3 regions of the Actinoplanes awajinensis subsp. mycoplanecinus genome follow, and region 2 is predicted to be linked to each of the others. Evidence: riboswitches for the same ligand, from Rfam matches in the RefSeq annotation. Region 2 holds a riboswitch; each other region holds the start of a gene.
What was found. A riboswitch is a leader RNA that binds a small molecule or an ion and turns the genes downstream of it on or off. The one in region 2 is predicted to bind cobalamin.
Positions count from the first base shown of each region.

Region 1 (5,665 bases), on a different contig from region 2:
CCGCGTTCTCGCCGGGCGGCGGCGCCGCGTTCTCGCCGGGCGCCGGCACCACGGCGAGCTGCGCCGCGGTGAAAGCGGCGAGCTGCGCCGCCGTGTAGGCGACCAGACGCCAGCCGGACTCCGCGGCGAGCGCGAGTACGGCCGGTTCGGCCGCCCGCCGGTCCAGGGTGGCCAGCACGGTCACCTCGGCCCGGTCCACATCGGCCGCGACCAGGGCGGCCCGGACCGCCGCCGCCAGCGCCGCCGTCCCGGTGCCGGCCCGCGCGCCGAGCCCGACCGCGATCACCCCGCGGCGGCCGCGCGGACCAGCCGGGACGCGATCCCGCGCTGCCCGGCCCAGTGCAGGTGCAGATAGGACGCGTGGACACCGCCCGACGCGAACCCCTCCGGGTCGGCGCCCCGCCACGCCCACGCCGCTCCCCCGGCCGGCGACAGCAGCAGCCCGGAGCGCGGATGCACGGCGGTCCGGTGGAACTCGTGCCCGGTCACCCGGGTGCCGGCCTCGGCGAGGGGGCTGTCGGTCAGCGCGACCGCGTCCCGGTAGCCCAGCGTCAGGGTCGGTGTCATCGCCGCGTCCGCGTCCAGCACGCCGCACATCGGGGCGCCGTCCAGGGTGCGGCACAGCCAGAGCAGGCCGGCGCACTCCGCGGTGATCGGGTGACCGGCCGCGGCGAGTGCCCGGACCGACTCCCGGAGCGGCTCGTTGGCGGAGAGCTCGGCCGCGTACACCTCGGGGAACCCGCCGCCGACCACCAGCGCCCGGGTGCCCTCCGGCAGGGTGGCGTCCCGCAGCGGGTCGACGGTGATCACCTCGGCGCCGGCACCGGACAGGAGTTCGGCGGTCTCGGCGTACGCGAAACTGAAAGCCGGACCACCGGCGAGCGCGACCGTCGGACGGCCCGGCACCGGATTCTCCGCTTCGGGGGTCCACGGCGTGGCGTGCAGCGGCGGCGCCGAACGGGCGACAGCGGCCACCGCGTCCAGGTCGATCGCGCCGGCGACCAGCGTGGCCAGCGCGTCCACCGACGCGAGGGCCTCGGCGCGGCGTTCCGCGGCCGGCACCAGACCGAGGTGCCGGCTGGGCGCGGCGACCGCGTCGGCCCGGCGCAGCGCACCGAGCACCGGGGTGCCGACCTCCTCGCAGGCGTCCCGGAGGATCTGCTCGTGCCGTTCCGAGCCGACCCGGTTGAGGATCACCCCGGCCAGCCGGACGGTGCCGAAGCTGCGGAAGCCGTGCACCAGCGCGGCCACCGACCGGCCCTGCGCGGCGGCGTCCACGACCAGCAGCACCGGCGCGCCGAGCAGCTGCGCGACCTGCGCGGTCGACCCGGTCTCGCCGGCGCCGGTGCGGCCGTCGTAGAGGCCCATCACGCCCTCGATGACGGCCAGCTCGGCGCCCTGCGAGCCGTGCGCGAACAGCGGCCCGATCAGGTCCTCGCCGACCATCACCGGGTCCAGGTTCCGTCCGGGACGGCCGGCCGCCAGGGCGTGGTAGCCCGGGTCGATGTAGTCCGGGCCGACCTTGAACGGCGCCACCGGCACCCCGCGCCGGGCGAACGCGGCGAGCAGCCCGGTGGCCACCGTGGTCTTGCCGTGCCCGGACGCCGGCGCGGCGATCACCACCCGCGGGATCGTCACCATTCGATGCCCTGCTGACCCTTGCGGCCGGCGTCCATCGGGTGCTTGACCTTGGTCATCTCGGTGACCAGGTCGGCGGCCTCGATCAGGTCCGGGTGCGCGTCCCGCCCGGTGATCACCACGTGCTGGGTGCCGGGTCGGTCGTTCAGCACCTGGATCACCTCGGCGACGTCCACCCAGCCCCACTTCATCGGGTAGGTGAACTCGTCCAGCACATAGAACGTGTAGGTCTCGGCGGCCAGGTCCCGCTTGATCTGCGCCCATCCCTCGGCGGCCTCGGCGGCGTGATCCCGCTCGGTGCCGGCGCGCTGGATCCAGGACCAGCCCTCACCCATCTTGTGCCAGGTCACCGGCGTGCCGTTGACGCCGTCGAGGGCCTTGAGCGCGGTCTCCTCGCCGACCTTCCACTTCTGCGACTTGACGAACTGGAACACCCCGATCGGCCAGCCCGCGCTCCAGGCCCGCAGCGCCATCCCGAACGCGGCGGTCGACTTGCCCTTGCCCGGCCCGGTGTGCACGGCGAAGACCGCCTGACGCCGGCGTTGCCGCGTCGTCAGACCGTCGTCGGGCACGGTGGTCACTTTTCCCTGCGGCATCAAAAACCCCTTCTGGTACGACCTGTGCACAGTCCTCCGCTGAACGGGAGGCCCGGCCCGCTCCCGACCGCCCGGCGACCGCCGGGCTGAATCCGGTGGTCACCGCGTGACCGCCCCGGGGTAGCGGCAGCTCACTCGCCTGGCGCGCCCGCGCAGCTCTTCCTGCGGCCCGTTCCGGCCGCCTTTTCTGCGGCGCTTTTCCGGCGGCCCGCTCGTTGTCAGGCGGCTCGGCGGTAGGCCCGGTCGGCCGGCGCTGCCGCGGCTGCTGCCGGGCGGCTCCCGCCGGTCGCCGCTTCGAGCTGGTCGAGCGGGAGCACGTCGGCCTGCAGCGCACCGGCCAGCTTGCGCGCCAGGCCCAGCCGGATCGGGCCGGACTCGCAGTCGACGACGACCGTGGCCACCCCGGCCAGCGCCGGCACCAGCAGCAGCGGGTCCGGCCCGCTGGTGGCCCGCCCGTCGGTGACCACGATCAGCAGCGGGCGACGGCGCGGATCGCGGCGGCGCTCGGTGGCGATGGTCCGCGCCGCGGCGCGCAGGCCGGCGGCTAGGGGCGTGCGGCCACCGGTGCGCAGCGCGGCGAGCCGCATGACCCCGACCTCGTGGCTGGACGTCGGCGGCAGCACCACGTCGGCGTCCGCGCCCCGGAACGTGATCATCCCGATCCGGTCCCGGCGCTGGTAGGCGTCCCGCAACAGCGAGAGCACCGCCGTCTTGACCAGGGTCATCCGCTTGCGGGCGGCCATCGACCCGGACGCGTCCACCACGAACAGCACCAGGTTCGCCTCCCGCCCGACGTGGATCGCCTCCCGCAGATCACGCGCCTGCACACCCATCACCGCGGCCCGCACTTCCCCAGCGGCCCGTGCTTCTCCGGCGGCCGGGGTCGTGGGCCGGGCGAGCGGGCCGGCGAGTGCGGTGCGGTGCAGGGCGGCGCGCAGGGTGGCCGGCAGGTGCGGGGCGCCGGCGAGCTTGCCCACCGGTTTCCGCGAGCCGATCACCCGGCCGCGACGCGCATAGGCCGGCGACCGTTTGCCGGTGTGCCCGCCCTCACCGCGTGCGGTGATCCGCAGAGCGCGCGGCCGGAACGCCTGCCCCGCCTGAGCGGGCGGCGCGGAAGCCTTCGGCTGCGGGGTCACGCCGTCCGGCGGGGTGCCTGCGTCGCCCCCGTCCGGAGCAACGCCCCCGCCGTCCGTGCCGCTGCCCGGTCCACCGCCATCCGGGCCAGGGCCACCGCCATCCGGGCCAGGGCCACCGCCATCCGGGCCAGGGCCACCGCCGTCCGGCGCAGGGCCACCGCCCGGCGACGGATCATCGTCGTCACCGTCGTCCGGCGCCGGATCCTGCTCCGCCGCCTCCTGCTGGGCCTGCCGCTCGGCGTCCTCGAGGGCCTGGTCCAGCTTCTCCTCATCGGTACCCGGCGGGTCCAGCGGATCGGTCCGGCGGCGGTGCGGCAGCGCCAGCCGGGCCGCGTCCCGCACGTCGTCGGCGGTCACCACGTCCCGCCCGCTCCACGCCGCGAGCGCCACCGCGCACCGCGCCACCACGATGTCGGCCCGCATCCCGTCCACCCCGTACGCGAGGCACACCCGGGCGATCCGGTCCAGCTCGGCGTCCGGCAGCTGCACCGAGGGCAGCACCGCGCGGGCCGCCGCGATCCGGGCCGCGTACTCCCGCTCGTCGCCGGCGAACCGCTGCGCGAACCCGGCCGGGTCCGCCTCGTACGCCAGCCGCCGCCGCACCACCTCGGCCCGCAGCCGCGCGTCGCGCGGCGCGGCCACCGTGACCACCAGGCCGAACCGGTCGACCAGCTGCGGCCGCGGCTCGCCCTCCTCCGGGTTCATCGTGCCGACCAGCAGGAACCGGGCCGCGTGCTTGACCGACACGCCGTCCCGCTCGACGTGCGCGCGGCCCATCGCGGCCGCGTCCAGCAGCAGGTCGACCAGGTGGTCGGGAAGCAGGTTGACCTCGTCGACGTAGAGCACCCCGCGGTGCGCGGCGGCGAGCAGCCCCGGCTCGTAGGCCTTGACCCCGTCGGCGAGCGCGCGCTGGATGTCCAGGGTGCCGACCACCCGGTCCTCGGTCGCGCCGACCGGCAGCTCGACGAGCGTCGCGGGGCGGTGCGTGGCCGGGGTGTCGGCGGGGTGCGGCCCGTCCGGGCACTGCGGGTCGGGAGCGGCCGGGTCGCAGGCGAACCGGCAGCCGCGCACCACGGTGACCGGGGGCAGCAGGCTCGCCACGGCACGCACCACGGTGCTCTTCGCGGTGCCCTTCTCGCCGCGCACCAGAACCCCGCCGACCGCCGGCGACACCGAGGTCAGCAGCAGGGCGAGGCGCAGGTCGTCAAGGCCGACCACGGCCGAGAACGGGTACGGAGTCGTCACAGGGGGTTCCCTCCCGGCGGGTGTCCACGCCCGCGTGTCGGTCATCACGAGCGGCCGGAGTCTCCTGGCTTCCGGATCGCCGTTCCCCGCTCGCCTTCCGGCCCGGTCAGGGCCGTGGCGTGCCGCGCGTCAGCGGGTCGCTCCCCGGTCACAGTGGCGGGACCGTCCCGGATTCACACCGGGTTCCTCCGCTACCGCTCGACAATCAATCTTTCCTACCGCCCACCCACCCGTCAAACCAGCCCACCGTGACCGAACCCTCAGTGCGGAGCCTTCCACCACCCAGCGTGGGGACTTTCGGCGCGCTCCGCACCCCAACTCCCCACACAACTGGCAACGCCCTCGGGGCAGCGGGTACTCAGGGCCGCTCGCCAGGCGGCACAGCCTGCGGTCGCCGTCCGCTGCGCCGGCACCGACGGCAACCCGGCGCGGTCGTCCCGCAGGGTGCACCGCCGCTCCCGGCGGGTGCCCCGGTCCGGCCCACTCAGGGCGGCACGGATCCGCAGCAATCCGCACTCCCTGACACCAGACACACCCGTCACCGCGCCCCGGCCGGCCCTGACGGCCCCATCCGGCCCGTTCATACGACCACCAGCACCAGCCGGCCCCTCAACCCCGCCATAACGGCCGCCACAACCAGCCCCAATACCGCTCAGCCTAAGTTGATCTTGATGGGCTGTTTGCGACCGGAACCACTTAGCCCGCAAGGAAATCCCGGCCCGCCCCCGCGAAAGTCAGCGAACGGCAGGCTCCATCGTCGGCCTTGGCAACCCGGGCGCCGCCCATGATCAAACTTGATGCTGGCGTATGGGCTCACGCTCGCCGGCCGGTGCCGGGTGCGCCCGTCACCACGTGAACGACCCCCGGTCGCAGCGCGCTCACCGATCCAGCGTGCGTTCCGGTTCCCGGCTGGTGCTCAGGGGTGCCTCGGGGGCGGGGAGGCACCCCTGAGCACCAGCCGGGAACACCGAGCGTGCGGGCGGTCCGAGCGTGCGGGCGGTCCGAGCGTGCGGGCGGTCCGAGCGTGCGGGCGGTCCGAGCGTGCGGGCG
Region 1 is NZ_LLZH01000334.1:35,936-41,600, forward strand. Features, by position in the region: gene ADL15_RS47005 (cobalamin biosynthesis protein) at 1-286, opposite strand, end outside; gene ADL15_RS47010 (cobyrinate a,c-diamide synthase) at 283-1,641, opposite strand; gene cobO (cob(I)yrinic acid a,c-diamide adenosyltransferase) at 1,635-2,234, opposite strand; gene ADL15_RS47020 (VWA domain-containing protein) at 2,453-4,660, opposite strand; cobalamin riboswitch at 4,651-4,829, opposite strand.
Region 1: another riboswitch for cobalamin. It lies ahead of ADL15_RS47020 (VWA domain-containing protein); the one in region 2 lies ahead of ADL15_RS17250 (ribonucleoside-diphosphate reductase subunit alpha).

Region 2 (5,665 bases):
GACCCGTTACTGGGTGGCCACCTGGAGGGAGAACTGATGCGGATCAAGCACCTCGCCGTGACCGGTGCCGCGATCGTCGGCATCATGGCCGTCCCGGCACCGGCGTTCGCCGACGACCCGTCCCCGGCGCCCGCGGTGAACACCGCCGGCACCTCGTTCCTGACCGCGGTGTCGATCACCGCGAACCAGCCGGTGCAGGTCGGCGCGGTCACCGGCGACTACCTGTACTGGCAGTTCAACGCGTCCGCCGGGCAGCGCCCGGAGGCCACCGCGACAGTCAACCTGCCGGACGGCCGGACCGGCGACGAATCGTGGATCATCGAGGTCTTCGACGGACTGCGCCGCCGGCAGGCCTGTGTGGCCGGTGAGCAGAGCCCGGTGGCCACGAAGGACGCCGCGCAGGTCACGCTCGGCTGCCGGCTGCGTCAGGTCCGGTCCTGGGCCGAGCCGCAGGACGGCGACCCGTTGCCGGGCACCTACTACGTGCGGCTGTCCAGCACGCAGACGCCGGAGAAGGATCTGGGCCTGCCGCTCAAGGTCGGCCTGACCCTCGGCACGCCGGACGGTGACCTCGACGCCGACCAGGGCGAACTGGCCGCGCCGCTGGTGCCGAACAACCAGCCGGGCGCCGTGCTCACCGCGCCCGCGCCGAGCGCCTCGGCGGACCCGGACGCGGAGAAGAGCAGCTTCAGCGCGGACTGGCTGCCGGACTTCTCCGGCCGCTGGTTCTGGACCGCCGGTGGCGGCATCATCGCCGCGCTCACCGGGCTGTTCGGCTTCTCGCTGACCCGGCGCCGCCGCCGGGCCTGACGATTGTGGGGAGTTCGGGTGCGCTCCGCGCCCAAACTCCCCACACCAAGCGGAAAACCGACGAGTGTGTGAAGTTCGGGTGCGCTCCGCGCCCGAACTTCACACACTCGCGGATCAGAAGTCGTCGTCGAAGGTGACGCTGCCGCTCACGCCTACCTGGTAGGCCGAGACGCGCCGTTCGAAGAAGTTCGACAGTTCCTGTACGTCCTGCAGCTCCATGAACGCGAACGGGTTCTTGGAGCCGTAGATCGGCGCGATCCCCAGCGCCGCCAGCCGCCGGTCCGCGACGTGCTGCAGGTATTCGCGCATGTCGCCCAGGGACATCCCGCTGACGCCCTGCTCGAGCAGGTCGGCGGCGAACTGCACCTCACACTCGACCGCGTCGGCGAGCATGTCCCGGACCTGCTGCTCCATCTCCGCGTCGAACAGGTCGGGCTCCTCGCCCCGCACCTGGTCGACGACGTCGAAGGCGAACGCCATGTGCATGCTCTCGTCGCGGAACACCCAGTTGGTGCCGGACGCGAGACCCTGCAGGACGCCGCGGGAGCGCAGGAAGTAGACGTACGCGAACGCGCCGTAGAAGAACAGGCCCTCGATGCACGCCGCGAAGCAGATCACGTTGAGCAGGAACGCCCGCCGGTCCGCCTTCGTCTTCAGCTCACGCAGCTCGAAGACCGAGTCGATCCACTTGAAACAGAACTCGGCCTTGCGGGCGATCGACGGGATGTTGTCGACGGCGGAGAACGCGGCCGCCCGCTCGTCGAGGTCGGGCACGTACGTGTCCAGCAGGTTCAGATAGAACTGGACGTGCACGGCCTCCTCGAAGAGCTGCCGGGACAGGTAGAGCCGGCCCTCCGGGGAGTTGATGTGCTGGTAGAGGTTCAGCACCAGGTTGTTCGCCACGATGGTGTCGCCGGTGGCGAAGAACGCGACCAGCCGGGACACCAGGTGCTGCTCGGCCGGGCTGAGCTTGGCCAGGTCGGCCAGGTCGGAGTGGAGGTCGACCTCCTCGACCGTCCAGGTGTTCTTGATGGCGTCCTTGTACCGGTCGAAGAAGTGCGGGTACTTCATCGGCCGGAGGGTCAGGTCCATTCCAGGGTCGAGCAGCATTACTGGCATGCCTCACAGATGTCGGGGTTCTCGAGAGACGCGGCGAGCACACCGTCCGTGTCCCCGAGCAGGTTCAGGCTGAGGGTGGCGACCTGGCCGGCGCCGGACGGGTTCGCCACCAGGGTGGTGGTCTGCGCCGGGACGACGACCGGGCTGACGACCGGGCTCTTGGTGACGGCCGCGGTGGCCGTGGTGGCCTGCTGGATCCGCGTGGCCGGGCGCGAGCGCAGGTAGTACGAGGTCTTCAGCCCCGACTTCCACGCGTAGAGGTACATCGAGGAGAGCTTGCCGATGGTCGGCGCGCTCAGGAACAGGTTCAGCGACTGGGACTGGTCGATGAACGGCGCACGGGCGGCGGCCAGGTCGATCAGGGCCTTCTGCGGGAGCTCCCACGCCGTACGGAAGATCTCCCGGACGTCGGCCGGCAGCTCGGCGATCTCCTGGACCGAACCCTCGGCCCGCTTGATCGCGTCCCGGATCTCCGCGGTCCACAGCCCGCGGGCCTTCAGCTCCCGGACCAGGTACGTGTTGACCTGGAGGAACTCGCCGGACATGGTCTCGCGCTTGAACAGGTTGCTGACCTGCGGCTCGATGCACTCGTAGCAGCCGGCGATCGACGCGATCGTGGCGGTCGGCGCGATCGCGATCAGCAGCGAGTTGCGCAGGCCGTGCGCCGCGATCCGCTCCTTGACCGACGCCCAGCGCGCGGTCTGCACCATCGTGGCGCCCCACAGCTCGGGGTGCAGGTCACCCTTGGCCGCGCGGGTCTCCGGGTACGACGGGTGCGCGCCGAACTGCTCGGCGAGCGTCGCCGACGCCTCCAGCGCGGTCAGGAAGATCTCCTCCTGCACCCGGGTGGACAGCTCCTTGGCCTCGGCCGAGTCGAACGGCAGCCGCAGCGTGAAGAACGCGTCCTGCAGGCCCATCAGGCCGAGGCCGACCGGGCGCCAGCGCGGGTTCGACGCCGCCGCCTGCTCGGACGGGTAGTAGTTGATGTCGATGACCCGGTCCAGGAACGTCACCGCGGTACGCACCGTCGCGCGCAGCTTCTCCCAGTCCACGCCGTCGGCGGTGGTGTGCTCGCCCAGGTTGATCGAGCCGAGGTTGCAGACCGCGGTCTCGGCGTCCGAGTTCACCTCGAGGATCTCGGTGCACAGGTTCGACAGGTGGATGGTGTTGCCCGGCGCGCCGGTCTGGTTCGACAGCGCGTTCGAGCGGTCCTTGAACGTCATCCAGCCGTTGCCGGTCTGCGCGAGGGTGCGCATCATCCGGCCGTACAGGTCGCGGGCCTTGACCGTCTTGACGGCCTTCTTCTCCGCGTTCCGGTACGCCTCGGTGAACTCGTCACCGAAGAGGTCCGGCAGCTCGGGGGCGTCGGACGGGTCGATCAGCGACCAGTCGCCGTCGGCCTCGACCCGGCGCATGAACTCGTCCGGGATCCAGTTGGCCAGGTTCAGGTTGTGGGTACGCCGGGACTCCTCACCGGTGTTGTCCCGCAGCTCCAGGAACTCCTCCACGTCCGGGTGCCACGGCTCCAGGTAGACACAGGCCGCGCCCTTGCGCCGGCCGCCCTGGTTGACCGCGGCCACACCCGCGTCGAGGGTCTTCAGGAACGGCACGATCCCGTTCGACTTGCCGTTCGTGCCGCGGATCAGCGCGCCCCGGCCCCGGACCCGCGACCAGGCGATCCCGATCCCGCCGGAGAACTTCGACAGCTTCGCGACCTGGTGGTACCGCTCGTAGATCGAGTCCAGCTCGTCCTTGGGCGAGTCGACCAGGAAGCACGACGACATCTGGGTGTGCGTGGTGCCCGAGTTGAACAGGGTCGGCGAGCTGGGCAGGTACGCCAGCGACGACATCAGCCGGTAGAAGCCGATCGCCTCGTCGACGGTCTGCGACAGCCCGCAGGCGACCCGGAGCAGCCAGTACTGCGGTGTCTCGATCGGGACCCGCTTGGTCGGGTGCCGCAGCAGGTAGCGGTCGGCCACCGTGCGCAGCCCGAAGTACTCGAAGCGGAGGTCGTTGCCGAGGTCGATCGCATTGTTCAATTTGTCTTTGAATTTCATGACAAATTCGAGAGTGCTCTCGCTGATCAGGCCCTGCTGGTGGCCGAGCGCGATCGACTCGCTGAACGTGGTGACGCCCTGCTCGCCGACCTCCTCGGAGACCAGGTCGATCAGCAGCCGGGCGGCCAGCCGGGAGTACTGCGGCTCCTCGCCGATCAGCTCGGCGGCGGTCTGGATGGAGAGCTTGTCCAGTTCCTCGGTGGTGGCGCCGTCGTACAGGCCACTGATGGTCTTGGTGGCGACCCGCAGCGGGTCGACCTCGTCGAGGCCGGTGATCCAGCGCTCGACCGCCGTAACGATCTTGTTGACGTCGACGGGAGCCAGCTCACCGTTGCGCTTGCGCACCTGCATCACGTGCCGGCGCTGTCCCGGCACGGTGGTCTTCTCCGGCGTGAGCGTCATAGCCCTCTTCCCTCGCGAGTCAACACGGTCTCCGACCGCGCGCAGGAAGACACCATCGACCCCTCCGGGCGCAAACGCGCACAGAGATCCCTTGGCGTCGGCCGTCCCGCGCGGCGTTCGACCACCACACACGTGTGCGTGCGGCGCGCTGGCAGGTCTTCGGACTCGTGGGCGCACTGCTCGTGCCTACCGGCCATCGCTTCCCGGACCTGACGGCCCAGTGCTTGGTTGACGGCTTTCGTTCCCACTCACCGCTGCGGGGCAGTCCCGGTCTCGCACCGGGTTCCCTGTTGCCTCGACACACCCGCGAGGGCATCCCGAACCAGCTGCGATCGACACTATATATGGGTGCCGCACCATGATCGCAACGCCACATGGTGTGTCGGATCAGTCACCCGAGAAGGCAGAAAATGATCTCTAACGGATTACCGGCGGGGTGCTCGCGCACCCCGCCGGCTCATTCACAACAGGTCAGCAGGTGCCGAGATCCTGCCACTGCTCGGTCCAGCCGGGCTCCGAGCCCTGCGTCCAGTACCTGGCCTTCCACAGGTGTTTGCCCTGACCCGACGCCGGGCCGCTGGGGTCGCCGTACCGGCTCTTCTCGTGCTTCACCAGGGCACCGCCGAGATAGACACTGCCGAATGCCCATTCCGGCGCGTTCGAGCAACTGGTGGCCGGCGGCTGTGACGTCGGTGACGATGTGGGCGACGACGTAGGTGACACGGTCGGCGAACTCGTCGGGTTGGTCGGGGTCGAGCAGGTGCCCGACGAGCCCACCGTGTCGAGGAAGCCGGTGCCACCGGTCCGGTATCCGGCCGCCTGCGAGCTGACCTGAGCCGGTGACAGCACCTGGTTCTTCGCGAACAGCGTCCAGTCGATCTGCTGGACGTACGTGCTCTTGCCGCCGGTGTGCGCGGCGAGGTCGATGAACCACAGGTTCCAGTTGATGGTCATCGTCTGCCGCGGGAAGAACTTCCCGCCGTGGTCGCCGACCTGCACGCCGTCGATGAAGTAGACGACGTGACCGTTCGCCACCTGCGCCACCACGTCGTGCCAGCCGTCCAGGCTGGACCGCTGCTCGGAGTGCAGGTTGTCGGCGAACCAGGGGTCATTCCGGTACGTGTACCAGGTCGTCTGGTAGTTGATCGGCCCGGTCTCGCCCCAGCCGCCGTTCGGCAGGTACTCGGAGAAGTCCAGCTCGCTGTAGGTCGGGTCGAGATCACCGTTCAGCGGGCTGATCGTGAAGAACGTCTCGTTGATGTGGTCGCCGTCCGGCC
Region 2 is NZ_LLZH01000134.1:48,305-53,969, reverse strand. Features, by position in the region: gene ADL15_RS17265 (VWA domain-containing protein) at 1-37, shown strand, start outside; gene ADL15_RS17260 (peptidase) at 37-810, shown strand; gene ADL15_RS17255 (ribonucleotide-diphosphate reductase subunit beta) at 925-1,920, opposite strand; gene ADL15_RS17250 (ribonucleoside-diphosphate reductase subunit alpha) at 1,920-4,388, opposite strand; cobalamin riboswitch at 4,522-4,730, opposite strand; gene ADL15_RS17245 (glycoside hydrolase family 16 protein) at 4,860-5,665, opposite strand, start outside.

Region 3 (5,665 bases), on a different contig from region 2:
GTCCTCGGGCAGCCCGGCCAGGTCGGCCTCGGCCCGGATGGTGGCGAACGACCGCCGGTAGATCTCCGCGCCGTCCTTCTCGTACTCCATCAGGCTCTCCTCGCCCCCGCCACCGTCTCGCCCAGCGCCGCGTCGCTCGTCGCCGGGAATGTCCTCGTTGCCGTGTCCGGGTCGTCCCGGCGGCTCACGGCATAGCCGGAATCGGTCGCCTCGACCCGCACGTGCCGGCCCGCGGGGCTCCCGCAGGCCCGGGCGCAGCCGACCCAGTGCACCGGCAGCCCGGCCACGAACCGGGTCGCGTTCTCGGCGTCGGCCCGCACGTCGGCGAGCGATTTCGCGCATCCGGGCCGGCCCGCGCAGGCACTCACCCCGGTCCAGCGCGAGGTCGCGGTGACCACCAGGCCGGTCGCGGCCATCCGGTCGGTCCAGGCGGCGGCCGCGGCCTCGGTGAGGTCCGGCACCAGGACCCCACGCCACGGCGTGACAACCAGACGCTCCGCGTCCGACAACACCTTTGCCGGTACGTTCTCGAGCCGGCCCAGCGGCACCGACGCGCCGGCAGCGCTCTGACCATTCCCGGTCACGACGCCGACCAGGGCGCTCGGCTCCACCGTCTCGACCGGCGTCGCCGCGGGCACGTCCACCGCGGTCACCCCGGTCGCCGCGGTGACCCGGGCCGAGACTCGCGCCGGTCCGTCGGCCAGTTCCCGCAGTCGCCAGGCCGCCCCGGCCGCCCGGTCGTCGCGCTGCGCCGCACGCTCGGCCAGGAACGCGTGCGCGGCGGCGATCAGCGTGGCCACCACCCGGCCGGCGGCCACCCGCAGGCCGGTGTCGTGGCCGGCGAACCGGATCGCGAACCCGGGGCCGTCCGGCACGGCGGCGACGTCCGCGGCGAGGGGCACGTGACCGATCGCGAACAGGAACTTGCCGGGCAGCGCGACGAGCGCCGGCTCGGCGAGCAGGGCGGCATCCAGGGCGGTCACCAGGTGACGGGTGCCGATGTCGGCGAGGGGCGGCGCGGCGATGTTCCGTACCGAATCGTGGTTTGCCGACGGCAGCAGACCGGCGGCGCGCAAGCGGACCGCCAACGTCTCCGCGTGGTCCTGCTTCAGGCCTCTGATCTGGAGGTTCGCCCGGGAGGTCAGCTCCAGGCGACCGTCGCCGAACTCCGCGGCGAGCGTGCTCAGCGAGCGCAGCTGAGCGCCGGTCAGCGAGCCACCGGGCAGCCGGACCCGGGCCAGCAGCCCGTCGGCGGCGGCATGCAGCCGCAGCGCGCCGGGGCAGGCGTCGGTGTCGGACTGACGGAGGGGTGTCACGGCCCGGATACTACGGGCGGGCTCCGGCGCGATCACATCCTCGGGTCGGCAGCATCACAACCGGAGCGGTTCCGGGCCTCCAGTACCGTGTACCGGAACAGACGAAATCGAGCGGCGACGCCGCGGAGGAAGCCGGTGCGAGTCCGGCGCGGTCCCGCCACTGTCACCGGGCTTGCACCGAGCCCGGGAGCCAGGAACTCCGGTCGCCGTTTTCTCACCACTACCCGGGGCGCGGACCCCGAGGGGAGCGCACGCGTGTTTCTGCTGCTGTCGACGTCCGACACGGACCTGCTCAGTGCCCGAGCCAGCGGCTCGGCCTGGCGGCTGGCCAACCCGGCCCGCACCTCCGTCGACGACCTGCCGGCCCTGCTCGACGGGGTCGAACTGGTCGTGGTCCGGATCCTCGGCGGCCGCCGGGCCTGGGAAGAGGGCCTGGACGCGCTGCTCGGCGGCGACCTCCCGGTGCTCGTGCTCGGCGGCGAGATGCTGCCCGACGCCGACCTGATGAAGCTCTCCTCGGTCCCGGCCGGCATCGCCGCCGACGCGCACACCTACCTGGCACAGGGCGGCGCGGACAACCTGGTGGCGCTGCACGACTTCCTCTCCGACACCGTGCTGCTCACCGGCAACGGTTTCGCGCCGCCGGTGGAGAGCCCGCAGTGGGGCCTGCTGCCCCGGCCGGAAGTGGCCGCCGACGTGCGGACCACCGTCGCGGTGCTCTATTACCGCGCGCACCACATGGCCGGCAACACCGCGTTCGTGCACGCGCTCTGCGACGCGATCGAGGCCAAGGGCGCCCGCCCACTGCCGATCTTCACGGCCTCGCTGCGGACCGCCGCGCCGGAGCTGCTGGCCGAGCTGCGCAAGGCGGACGCGCTGGTGGTGACGGTGCTGGCGGCCGGCGGCACCAAGCCGGCCACGGCGGGCGCGGGCGGCGACGACGAGGCGTGGGACGTCGGCGTGCTGGCCGACCTGGACGTGCCGATCCTGCAGGGGCTGTGCCTGACCAGCTCGCGGGCCACCTGGCAGGCGAGCGACGACGGGCTGAGCCCGCTGGACGCCGCGACCCAGGTCGCGATCCCGGAGTTCGACGGCCGGATCATCACGGTGCCGTTCTCGTTCAAGGAGATCGACCGGGACGGGCTGTCGGTCTACGTGGCCGACCCGGAGCGGGCGCTGCGGGTGGCCGGGATCGCGGTCGCGCACGCCCGGCTGCGGCACACCCCGCCGGCTGAGCGGCGGATCGCGGTGATGCTGTCGGCGTACCCGACCAAGCACTCGCGGATCGGCAACGCGGTCGGCCTGGACACCCCTGCCTCGACGGTGGCGCTGCTGGCGGCGTTTGCCGGACAGGGCTACCGGATCGGTGACTTCGGTTCCTACGACGGCGACGGGCTGATCCACACGCTGATCGCGGCCGGCGGGCAGGACCCGGACTGGCTCACCGAGGAGCAGCTGGCGGCCAACCCGGTGCGCATCTCCGGCGCGTCCTACCAGGCGTTCTTCGACACGCTGCCGGAGGACTTCCGCGACCGGATCGTGCAGCACTGGGGACCGCCGCCCGGCGAGCTCTACACCCACGACGGCGACATCGTGCTGGCCGCGCTGCGCGACGAGAACATCGTGGTGATGGTGCAGCCGCCGCGCGGTTTCGGCGCCAACCCGGTCGCCATCTACCACGACCCGGACCTGCCGCCGAGCCACCACTACCTGGCCGCGTACCGCTGGCTGGCCGACGACTTCGGCGCGCACGCCGTGGTGCACGTGGGCAAGCACGGCAACCTCGAGTGGCTGCCCGGCAAGAACGTCGGGATGTCCGCGTCGGACGGCACCGACGCGGCACTCGGTGACCTGCCGCTGATCTACCCGTTCCTGGTCAACGACCCGGGTGAGGGCACGCAGGCCAAGCGGCGCGCGCACGCGACCCTCGTCGACCACCTGATCCCGCCGATGGCGCGGGCCGAGTCGTACGGTGACATCGCCCGCCTCGAACAGCTGCTCGACGAGCACGCCAACATCGCGGCGCTCGACCCGGCGAAACTGCCGGCCATCCGGGCGCAGATCTGGACGCTGATCCAGGCCGCGAAGATGGACCACGACCTGGGCCTGGCGAACCGGCCGGACGACGAGCAGTTCGACGACTTCATCATGCACATCGACGGCTGGCTGTGCGAGGTCAAGGACGTGCAGATCCGGGACGGGCTGCACGTGCTCGGCGCCGCCCCGGTCGGCGAGGCCCGGGTGAACCTGGTGCTGGCGATGCTCCGGGCCCGGCAGATGTGGGCCGGGAAGGTGGCCGCGCTGCCCGGGTTGCGGGAGGCGCTGGGCCTGGCGGAGGACGCGTCGACGTCGGAGACCGACGCGGTCGAGGCGACGGCGCGCGCGTTGATCATCGCGATGGAGGAGCGCGGCTGGCCCACTGCCGATTTCTCGGATTTGTCCGATAATCCGGATGTTCTGCGCGTGCTGTCCTTCGCCGCCACCGAGATCGTCCCCCGGCTCGCCCGCACCACCGACGAGCTGACGAACGTGCTGCACGCCCTGGACGGCGGGTACGTCCCGGCCGGTCCCAGCGGCTCCCCGCTCCGCGGCCTGATCAACGTGCTGCCGACCGGCCGCAACTTCTACTCGGTCGACCCGAAGGCGATCCCCAGCTCGCTCGCCTGGGAGACCGGCCAGGCGATGGCCGACTCGCTGCTGGAGCGGTACCGCAAGGACTACGGCGACTGGCCGAAATCGGTCGGCCTGTCCGCGTGGGGGACCAGCGCCATGCGCACCGCCGGCGACGACATCGCCGAGATCCTGGCGCTGATCGGGGTCCGCCCGATCTGGGACCCGGCGTCGCGGCGGGTCACCGGCCTCGAGCCGATCGCCCGCGAGGAGCTGGGCCGGCCGCGGGTCGACGTGACGGTGCGCATCTCCGGGTTCTTCCGGGACGCGTTCCCGCACGTGGTGGCGATGCTCGACGACGCGTTCACGCTTGTCGCGGCGCTCGACGAGCCGGACAACTACGTCCGCGAGCACGCGCTGCGCGACCAGGGCGAGCACGGCGACTGGCGGCGCGCCACCATGCGCATCTTCGGGTCCCGGCCGGGAGCGTACGGCGCCGGCATCCTCCCGCTGCTGGACAGCCGGAACTGGCGCGACGACGCCGACCTGGCCGAGGTGTACGCGGTGTGGGGCGGCTTCGCGTACGGGCGGGACCTGGACGGGGTGCCGGCCCGCGCGGACATGGAGAACGCGTACCGGCGGATGGACATCGCGGCCAAGAACATCGACACCCGCGAGCACGACATCATGGACTCCGACGACTACTTCCAGTACCACGGCGGCATGATCGCCACGGTGCGGGCGCTGACCGGGAAGGCTCCCGCCGCGTACATCGGGGATTCCACCAACCCGGACGCGACGCGGACCCGCAGCCTGACCGAGGAGACCGCGCGGATCTTCCGCGCCCGGGTGGTCAACCCGCGGTGGATCGCCGCGATGCGCCGGCACGGCTACAAGGGCGCCTTCGAGCTGGCCGCCACCGTCGACTACCTCTTCGGGTACGACGCGACCGCCGGCGTGGTCACCGACTGGATGTACGAGCAGGTCGCCGCGTCCTACGCGCTGGACCCGGAGAACCAGGAGTTCATGCGGCAGTCGAACCCGTGGGCGCTGCACGGCATCGCCGAGCGCCTGCTGGAGGCCGCCGAGCGCAAGCTGTGGGACTCGCCGGAGCCGGCGACCCTGGCGGCGCTCCAGCAGCTCTACCTGGAGACCGAGGGCGACCTCGAGGATTCCGGCCCCGCGGGCGTGTCGCCGGCTGTGTGACGTCCGGGTGCGCTCCGCACCCGAACGTCACACGCCCGGTGGTGCGGGTCAGCCCCCGTTCTGCGGGGCCGGCTGCTTGGTGGCCGCGTTGATCAGGTTGAAGAAGTTGGTGGTGGCGATCCACAGGACGATCGCCGCCAGCTCCTTCTCCGCGAAGTGCTTAGCCGCCTCGTCCCAGATCTCGTCCGGCACCGGGTCGGGCCGGTCGGCCAGCCGGGTCGCGTACTCGGCCAGGGCCAGCGCGGCCCGGTCGTGCTCTCCCGGCTGGTTGTCAGGGGTGCCTCCGCGCTGCGGAGACACCCCTGACAACCAGCCAGAAACAGCGAGGCGCGGCGCGGTCAGTCGGAGGCGTGGCGGCGCAGGAGGTAGGTGTCCATGATCCAGCCGTGGCGTTCGCGGGCCTCGGCGCGGGTGGAGAGGATCTCGTCGGCGACGTCCGCGACGCGGCCCGAGGCCAGCAGCTCGTCCTCGGTGCCGAGGTAGGCGCCCCAGTAGATCTCCGCGTCCGGGTGCCCGGTGAACGCCTGCTGGGC
Region 3 is NZ_LLZH01000002.1:42,029-47,693, forward strand. Features, by position in the region: gene ADL15_RS01375 (precorrin-8X methylmutase) at 1-90, opposite strand, end outside; gene ADL15_RS01380 (precorrin-3B synthase) at 90-1,316, opposite strand; cobalamin riboswitch at 1,393-1,534, shown strand; gene cobN (cobaltochelatase subunit CobN) at 1,572-5,132, shown strand; gene ADL15_RS01390 (carboxymuconolactone decarboxylase family protein) at 5,181-5,432, opposite strand; gene cobF (precorrin-6A synthase (deacetylating)) at 5,471-5,665, opposite strand, start outside.
Region 3: another riboswitch for cobalamin. It lies ahead of cobN (cobaltochelatase subunit CobN); the one in region 2 lies ahead of ADL15_RS17250 (ribonucleoside-diphosphate reductase subunit alpha).